2 regions of the Gottfriedia sp. NPDC057991 genome follow, and region 2 is predicted to be linked to the other one. Evidence: a T-box and tRNA genes for the amino acid it is inferred to sense, from the RefSeq annotation. Region 2 holds a T-box; the other holds one or more tRNA genes.

Region 1 (4,430 bases), on a different contig from region 2:
TAGTAAAAAGGATCTTCGTTTTTACGAAAATCCTTTTTTGTCTTATTATTTAAAAACCTATTAAACGTGCATTCGCTTACTTGATGATACTACACGTAAACGAATATCTGAAATTAGAAATACACCACATAAAATGACTAGAAAACCAAACAACATTCCTAATGTAATATGTTCTTTCAAAATAAGAACTCCCCAGATCATTCCAAACACAGGTATTAAAAAAGTAACACTTAATGTTTTGGTAGGTCCAACACTTTCGATAAGATAAAAATACAATAAATAGGCTATAGCAGTACATAATAATGCTAATCCTAGAACTGCTAATATCGCAACTCCCGATACTTTATCTGTAAATGCAGTGAAATTTAGAAATGTAAAAGGTAAAAGTAAAATTGCAGCACCAATTTGTTGACCAGCTGCAAGTGAAAGTGGTGGCACCCCAATAAATGCTTTCTTTGCATAAACACCTGCAAGTCCATATGAAATAGTCGACAAAACTGCAAGTCCAATTGCTATTTTAACATCATAAGTAAACGGAATTGAACTCCATCCTACTAACAAGATCACTCCTATTACTCCCACTATTATTCCAGTCCACTTTCGCATACTCAACTTTTCTTTCGTCCATAAAAAGACAACAAGCGCAGTAAATAGTGGCGTCAAAGAGTTTAGAATGGATGACATTGAGGCTGTCAGATGCAATGCTGATGTAGCAATTAATGTAAATGGAATTGCTGCATTTAATGCCCCTATTATTAAATATTGTCTCCATCTCTTTTTAAAGTTTAATGATTTTTTAGTAATAACCAAATATAGTACCAGGGCAAAAGCAGCAATTGTAACTCTTCCTTGTATTGTTAAAATTGGTCCAAAAACTGGTGAAGCTATTCGAATAAATAAAAATGAAGCTCCCCATAATGCAGCTAGGCTCAATAAAGCTATTCCATCTTTTAATTTCATTTATTTAACCCCTTTCTGAATGTAGTTGGAGTGTAATTAAAACGATGACGAAACATGCTTGAAAAATGTGCCGAGCTTTTAAAGCCAAGTTTATGCGCTATTTCAGTTATCGTTTTCTCAGTATCTCGTAACAATCCTAAAGCTTCTATCATTCTTAACTTAGTTGCGTATTCTAACGGTGATAAACCAGTGGATTTTTTAAATAATCTTTGCAAATGAAATTTACTTACTCCAACTTCAATTGCTAACCGATCCAATGTTAAGCTATTTCGATATTCTTTTTCAATAAAATGTTTAGCTGATAAAATAATATCCTCTTCATTTGAGTAAAGTAAATCAGGGCGACACCTTTTACATGGACGGTATCCATCGTTAATTGCCAAAGAAAATGACGGATAATATGATACATTTTCTTTTAATGGGATTCTTGACTTACACGAGGGTTTACAACAGATCCCAGTAGACTTAACTGCATAAATAAACACTCCATCATAGTTTTCATTGCATGATTCAACTGCATTCCACATGACCTCATTATTTAATCCGTTCATTTAATCACCTCATCTTTAGCTATTCACATTTTAACACTAAGATAATGCGCTTGCTTTCAATTTCTTGCTTTCTAATTTCTATGGAAGAAGGATAATAGTTAATAGACCAACTCTTGATGTTTGGATTTAAAATGAGTGAAAAGGATATTAGTATTGAAAATGAAGAATATGTGATCCGAATAAAGATTAATGGGTAAGGGGAAGAGCGAGACAATGGAGAGAGGACAAGGATATGAATTTAACGAATTCAAAGAATACTTGAGTTGAGTGAAACGCTTAGCAACTAATATCTTTTCAGATGATGAAATTAAAGCATATCAAAAAATGATAAAGAATGACCCAACGTAACTCCCTGTCATCTTAAAACGAACGAGAACACTCTAATATAATGAAGAAAGCCGTATTGAGCTAAATATCGTTCACTAAAATCCTAAAAAAGACAAATAAAAAACTCAGTTACCTGTGTTATCACAAATAACTGAGCTTTAGATATGACCCGTACGGGACTCGAACCCGTGTTACCGCCGTGAAAGGGCGGTGTCTTAACCGCTTGACCAACGGGCCAAAAAAAATATGGCAGAGAAGAAGGGATTCGAACCCTCGCACCGGTTACCCGATCTACACCCTTAGCAGGGGCGCCCCTTGAGCCACTTGGGTACTTCTCTATCATATGGCTCCGCAGGTAGGATTCGAACCTACGACCACTCGGTTAACAGCCGAGTGCTCTACCACTGAGCTACTGCGGAAAAACTAATTATAAAATTAATGGTGGGCCTAAATGGACTCGAACCATCGACCTCACGCTTATCAGGCGTGCGCTCTAACCAGCTGAGCTATAGGCCCATTAAATTTTATAAAAAGCGGGTGATGGGAATCGAACCCACGACCGAAGCTTGGAAGGCTTCTATTTTACCATTAAACTACACCCGCAAAATATGGGGCGACCGATGGGAATCGAACCCACGAGTGTCGGAACCACAATCCGATGCGTTAACCACTTCGCCACGACCGCCATAAAGAGTGCCGACTAGAGGACTTGAACCCCCAACCTACTGATTACAAGTCAGTTGCTCTACCAATTGAGCTAAGTCGGCTTATTATTAATTAAATCACTTTGTATAGTTACTTATATAACATATATCCCACTCAAACTTAGGTTTTGTGTAGTAATCTTCATAAAGTCGTCCTTGTCTCATATAGATAATTCAAGGTGTTTTTCGACAAGTACGCTGATGTTTCGCTACGAAGCTTATTCGTTCGTGCTCTACCAATTGAGCTAAGTCGGCTTATTATCATAATCATTTTTTGTATTTAAGATGGTGGCTCGGGACGGAATCGAACCGCCGACACGAGGATTTTCAGTCCTCTGCTCTACCGACTGAGCTACCGAGCCAACTTAAATGGCGGTCCCGACCGGGATCGAACCGGCGATCTCCTGCGTGACAGGCAGGCATGTTAACCGCTACACCACGGGACCATTTGGTTGCGGGGACAGGATTTGAACCTGCGACCTTCGGGTTATGAGCCCGACGAGCTACCAGACTGCTCCACCCCGCGATAATGTGGATACTATTTAATATAGTTCCATGAAAGTTATTTCGTTAAGACCATCCCAATCTCAGGATGATTATGCAAGTAGCAGCTCGATTGGTATGCTGAAGTAATTTCTTCGAAGCATATTCGTTCGTGCTCCACCCCACGATAATGTAGATACTAACTAAGTTAGTTCCATTAGTATGAAATTTAATAAAAATGGAGGAGTAAGAGGGATTCGAACCCCCGCGGGCTGTTACACCCCTGTCGGTTTTCAAGACCGATCCCTTCAGCCAGACTTGGGTATTACTCCATTATAAGTGGTGGACCTTGTAGGACTCGAACCTACGACCGGACGGTTATGAGCCGTCTGCTCTAACCAGCTGAGCTAAAGGTCCTTAAATAAGTAGCGGCGGAGGGAGTCGAACCCACGACCTCACGGGTATGAACCGTACGCTCTAGCCAGCTGAGCTACACCGCCATAATAAATTAATTTAAGTTCTTTAAGTGGAGCCTAGCGGGATCGAACCGCTGACCTCCTGCGTGCAAGGCAGGCGCTCTCCCAGCTGAGCTAAGGCCCCATGTTTTAAATGGTCGGGAAGACAGGATTTGAACCTGCGACCCCCTGGTCCCAAACCAGGTGCTCTACCAAGCTGAGCCACTTCCCGTTCAGAATTACAGGTGAAACAATATGGCGCGCCCGAAAGGACTCGAACCCATAACCTTTTGATCCGTAGTCAAACGCTCTATCCAATTGAGCTACGGGCGCATATTATAAAAATGGTACCGAGGGCCGGACTCGAACCGGCACGGGGTCAACCCCCGCAGGATTTTAAGTCCTGTGTGTCTGCCATTCCACCACCCCGGCAGTATATATGGAGCGGAAGACGGGGTTCGAACCCGCGACCCCAACCTTGGCAAGGTTGTATTCTACCACTGAACTACTTCCGCATATACTGATTAACAAGATAAATGGTGCGGGTGAAGGGACTCGAACCCCCACACCGAAGTACTAGATCCTAAGTCTAGCGCGTCTGCCAATTCCGCCACACCCGCAATATTTTCTTTTTAGAAAATGGTGAGCCATGAAGGATTCGAACCTTCGACCCTCTGATTAAAAGTCAGATGCTCTACCTACTGAGCTAATGGCTCATAAAGAGTGCCGACTAGAGGACTTGAACCCCCAACCTACTGATTACAAGTCAGTTGCTCTACCAATTGAGCTAAGTCGGCATATGGTGGAGGATGACGGGCTCGAACCGCCGACCCCCTGCTTGTAAGGCAGGTGCTCTCCCAGCTGAGCTAATCCTCCATCAAACCAAGCGACGTTCTACTCTCACAGGGGGAAACCCCCAACTACCATCGACGCTGAAGAGCTTAACTGCC
Region 2 (4,430 bases):
TCTACCATTTGTTCTAAAAAATTACCGAATCGACCGCGTTTTATATGATCTGGATGCCATGTTACTTCTTCATTATTTTTAATAAACTCATCCTTTAATGCTGTCGTTTTGATAAACCAACTTTCATTCGCATAATAGAGTAGTGGTGAATCACAACGCCAACAATGGGGATAGCTATGCTCATATTTTTCTTTACTAAATAATAATTCATTTTCAGCTAAGTACCTTACTATATCTACATCACACTCTTTAACAAAACGACCTTGAAAATTAGGTACTTCATCAGTATATTGACCTTTTTCATTCACTACATTTACAAAAGATAACCCATTTTCTTGAACAACCTTATAGTCATCTTCACCATAAGCAGGTGCGATATGAACAATTCCAGTACCACTACTTTCTGTCACAAAATCTGCTTTCACTACTTTATGTCCGACTTCAACATTTACGAAATTAAATGGTGCTAAATAGCTTTTACCGATTAGATCAGACCCGAGAAATTCAGATAAAATGACATAATCATCTTTTAATACTTTTTCTAATAAAGCCTTCGCAAGAATATATACTTCCTCACCTTTTTTTGCACGAACATATTCCATTGTTGGATTTACAGCTAACGCTACATTTGCTGGAAGTGTCCACGGAGTTGTCGTCCATCCAAGGAAATAGACATTTTCTTCATCTTGCAATTTAAATTTAACGGTTGCAGATAAATCCTTAACATCTTTATATCCTTGCGCTACTTCATGTGAGCTTAGTGATGTTTGGCAGCTAGGGCAATAAGGTGAAACACGATGACCTTTTCCTAGTAAACCTTTTTCATGAATTGTCCCAAGGATATTCCATACACTTTCGATATAGGAATTATCCAATGTTACATATGGATCATCCATATCAACCCAATAACCTAACTGCTCAGTAAAATCTCGCCATTGTTTCTCGTAAGTAAAAACACTTTCTTTACATTTCTCAAGAAAAGCTTTTACACCATAAAGTTCAATTTCTGCTTTACCTGAAATACCTAACATTTTTTCAACACCGAGTTCAACTGGTAAACCATGAGTATCCCATCCAGCTTTACGAACAACTTGGAAACCAGCCATTGTTTTATATCTAGCTACAACATCTTTTATTGTACGACCTAATGCGTGACCAACATGTGGCAAGCCATTTGCAGTTGGGGGACCTTCATAAAAAACAAAAGTTTGTTTATCTTCTCTTTGTTCAATTGACTTAATAAAGGTATTATTTTTAGTCCAAAGTTCACTAATCTTTTTTTCACGATGCTGAACTGTTGCTTTCGTACTTTCTTTTTCCATATGATATCGCCTCTCTTATTTTTTTAAAGCACACAAAAAACCCGCCCCTATGATAAGGGACGGGTTTAACCGCGATACCACCCTAATTCTATTGAAAAAGTCCGTTCTTCAATAGCACTTAGCCACGTACAAACATACGCGTTCCTTTTAACGGTAGACACCCGTTCAAACCTACTTATGTTTTCAGTTTGACTTCTCGGAGAGGATCTTCATTTAAGTACTGTTCACCGGATTTCAGCTTCCCCCGGCTCTCTGTGGAACAGTAACGAAAATTACTTTTCTCGTCATTGAATTCATTTGTGTGCTTTAATTGTTATTTATTATATCCATCGACTACTAAAAAGTCAAAGTTTTCTTAAACATTTTTTTCTTAATTCAAATTTAATTATTTTGAATGGAGTATATTATGATAAACTGATTTTGGAGAAAATTAACGATAAAAGTGGTGAGCTTAAAATGATCAAAACGATGGCTATATACAAAGACGGAACCCATGCATTTGATGTATCAATTGAAGAATTAAATTCCGAACAAATTGATTGGGTTTGGGTCAGTTTTGAAAAACCTAAAAAAGAAGAAATTGATTTATTACGTACACAATTCCACTTTGATGAAATAGCAATTAAGCATTGTGTAAGCTATAAAGAAAGACCGAAAATGGATTATTACGATGGCTATCGTTTTATCATTCTACAATCATTGCAGGAGAAAATGGAACAAGCTGAAATCGATCTCTTTTTATCCCACAAGTACATTGTTTCATTTTGTTGGGATGAATCAAATGCGATCCAAATCGTGTGGAACAAACTAAAAGGATTAAAGAGTACAAAAGGAATCAAACCAGAACGTATCCTGTATCATATTTGTGATGAAATTGTCGACAAATTCTTTCCGATTGTCCAAAAAATTGAAGATGACATCGAAGAGATTGATGAGCTAGGATCAAATTCCGATCTAAGCATGATCGATGGAATTAAAACACAACTAAGCAAGTTATCAAAAGTAAGAAAAACAGTTAAACCAACAAAAGATTTAATTTATCGTATATTAAATTCAACACATGTTGAAATTGACAAAGAAACGACAAAGAAATTGCGAATCGTCTACGAACACTTAGTAAAATTATTAGATGACATTGCTGATAACAGGGAAATGGCAAATGACATCAGAGAAAGTTATATTTCAACGAACTCACACAAAATGAATAAAACGATGAAAATGTTAACATCAGTCTCAATCGTGTTCATGCCATTAACATTTATCGTAGGTGTATATGGAATGAATTTTGTTCACATCCCTGAACTTCAATTAAAGTATGGTTATTATTACTGTTGGGTGATCATGCTAATCATCGTGATTGGATTAGTGATGTGGTTCAAGAAAAAAAACTGGTTCTAAAATTAGTCATTATGTAAGACAAAAAGAGAAGTTGTAAAAAGAAAAAAACAATCTACTTCTAAATTGTCCATTTACAATCGGCACTTTTAAAAAAGCTATCCAACAAAAATAAAATGACCTCTGTACAAGGTCATCCTATTTTTGTTGGTACCTAATTATATATTCAAACTTAGTTTTGTTATTTTAAAATCACATTGAGTCCGCTGTTTTTTCAAACATTACACTTTGCTCAATTAAACCGCAAGCTCCGCATTGAACTAAATATTCTGGACCTTTATATGGAACAAAAAATGGATCTAGCCCACTTGAAACATATTCTTCTATTTCAACATCTCCGCTTTGAGCATTTAATTTAACTGCTTTTGGGTTTTGTTCGATTAAATAAAATCTACTTTTGTTTGTTTTACAGCGTGGACATGCTAATTTATGCATATTTTCACCTCATTTTATTCATATAAGGTTACTATTCCATTAAATTATTATTTTTATTCATATTAATTCGTATTTAATTTTCCTTCAAAAACAATTTTTCTTCCAGTCGGTTCAATTTCTACTTTTCCATTAACCATTTGCTCTGAAAATATTGGAACTTCCATTCTTTTAACTGGTGAATAGCCTTCTCTTTCCATTCTTTCTAAACAATCATTAATCGTTTCATTTTCAAAGACTTCAAATTTTTTCTTACTCATCTATTTCCCTACTTTCTACTTTTGTAATTCTATCTAATCATGATTGAATTCAAATCAAAATATAGTAAAAAACCTTACTTTCATTTGAGAGTAAGGTCTGATTGACTAAAATTATTTAATCGCGAAGTCTCGAAAGGAATCGAAGTGCTTCAATATAAACCCAAATGACTGTTACTAATAAACCAAAAGCACAATACCACTCGAATTCTTTTGGTGCACCTTGTCTAACACTCGTCGTAATTAAATCAAAATCCAAGAATAGATTTAATGAGGCGATTACTAGAATCGCTAAACTAACAAATATTCCTATTGGACCAGATTGATGGAGATATGGAATTGGAACATGGAAAAGTTGAAGAACCATCGTTAGTAAATAAAATAAAAATACACCGATTGTTAAGCCGAATACAATTGATCTAAAACGGTGTGTTACTTTTACAAGTCCAGTAGCATAACAAATTAATGTTCCTGCAATAATTGCAATTGTTAATAACACTGCTTGTAGGACAATCATACCATATGACGCTTCGTAAACAGCTGAAATATTTCCAATTAGAATCCCTTCAACTGCTGCATAAATAGGTGTAGTAATCGGCGCAATTCTAGGAGAAAAAGATGTTACTAACCCAATAATGAATGCAACAATTAAACATCCAATAAACACTTTAGAATTAAGTGTTCCAGTAGCCGTTAGATAATATGAGTATCCTGCTGTTGCGATTAGTAAGATTAAAGCGATTATTGTTTTACCAATTGTACCACCGATTGTCATCGCTTTAGCAGAATGCCTTGATTTCGTTAATTGTTCAGAATTTAAGATAGGATTTGAACTCCTCATTTAAACTCCTCCTTTATTTTATACCTTTATTTTACCATTTTTAGTAAATTTCTTAAACTTTAAACAAGCTTTAGTAAAATATATGAAAAAAGATGTCCAAAAGGACACCTTATTTCAAAAAACTAAATTAAAATTTAATTTTATTTGCTAAAAATGATTGTAATTCACTGATTGCAACACGAG

Evidence for each region. The T-box of region 2 lies ahead of ileS (isoleucine--tRNA ligase). A T-box ahead of a tRNA ligase gene usually reads a tRNA of that ligase, here a tRNA-Ile.
Region 1: it has a tRNA-Ile gene. The T-box ahead of ileS (isoleucine--tRNA ligase) is inferred to sense a tRNA for this amino acid. The anticodon was not compared.

The regions. Positions count from the first base shown of each region.
Region 1 is NZ_JBHVQN010000007.1:272,073-276,502, forward strand. Features, by position in the region: gene ACFVR2_RS22070 (DMT family transporter) at 61-960, opposite strand; gene ACFVR2_RS22075 (bifunctional transcriptional activator/DNA repair enzyme AdaA) at 957-1,511, opposite strand; tRNA gene ACFVR2_RS22080 (tRNA-Glu) at 2,004-2,075, opposite strand; tRNA gene ACFVR2_RS22085 (tRNA-Ser) at 2,086-2,176, opposite strand; tRNA gene ACFVR2_RS22090 (tRNA-Asn) at 2,183-2,257, opposite strand; tRNA gene ACFVR2_RS22095 (tRNA-Ile) at 2,278-2,354, opposite strand; tRNA gene ACFVR2_RS22100 (tRNA-Gly) at 2,371-2,441, opposite strand; tRNA gene ACFVR2_RS22105 (tRNA-His) at 2,448-2,523, opposite strand; tRNA gene ACFVR2_RS22110 (tRNA-Thr) at 2,533-2,605, opposite strand; tRNA gene ACFVR2_RS22115 (tRNA-Phe) at 2,829-2,904, opposite strand; tRNA gene ACFVR2_RS22120 (tRNA-Asp) at 2,913-2,988, opposite strand; tRNA gene ACFVR2_RS22125 (tRNA-Met) at 2,992-3,068, opposite strand; tRNA gene ACFVR2_RS22130 (tRNA-Ser) at 3,265-3,357, opposite strand; tRNA gene ACFVR2_RS22135 (tRNA-Ile) at 3,366-3,442, opposite strand; tRNA gene ACFVR2_RS22140 (tRNA-Met) at 3,452-3,525, opposite strand; tRNA gene ACFVR2_RS22145 (tRNA-Ala) at 3,553-3,625, opposite strand; tRNA gene ACFVR2_RS22150 (tRNA-Pro) at 3,636-3,712, opposite strand; tRNA gene ACFVR2_RS22155 (tRNA-Arg) at 3,737-3,813, opposite strand; tRNA gene ACFVR2_RS22160 (tRNA-Leu) at 3,826-3,912, opposite strand; tRNA gene ACFVR2_RS22165 (tRNA-Gly) at 3,921-3,995, opposite strand; tRNA gene ACFVR2_RS22170 (tRNA-Leu) at 4,018-4,100, opposite strand; tRNA gene ACFVR2_RS22175 (tRNA-Lys) at 4,121-4,196, opposite strand; tRNA gene ACFVR2_RS22180 (tRNA-Thr) at 4,205-4,277, opposite strand; tRNA gene ACFVR2_RS22185 (tRNA-Val) at 4,281-4,356, opposite strand; rRNA gene rrf (5S ribosomal RNA) at 4,362-4,430, opposite strand, start outside.
Region 2 is NZ_JBHVQN010000006.1:228,563-232,992, reverse strand. Features, by position in the region: gene ileS (isoleucine--tRNA ligase) at 1-1,322, opposite strand, end outside; T-box leader at 1,375-1,619, opposite strand; gene corA (magnesium/cobalt transporter CorA) at 1,779-2,720, shown strand; gene ACFVR2_RS19995 (DNA alkylation repair protein) at 2,910-3,152, opposite strand; gene ACFVR2_RS19990 (NETI motif-containing protein) at 3,215-3,409, opposite strand; gene ACFVR2_RS19985 (Bax inhibitor-1/YccA family protein) at 3,525-4,247, opposite strand; gene ACFVR2_RS19980 (glycine--tRNA ligase) at 4,375-4,430, opposite strand, start outside.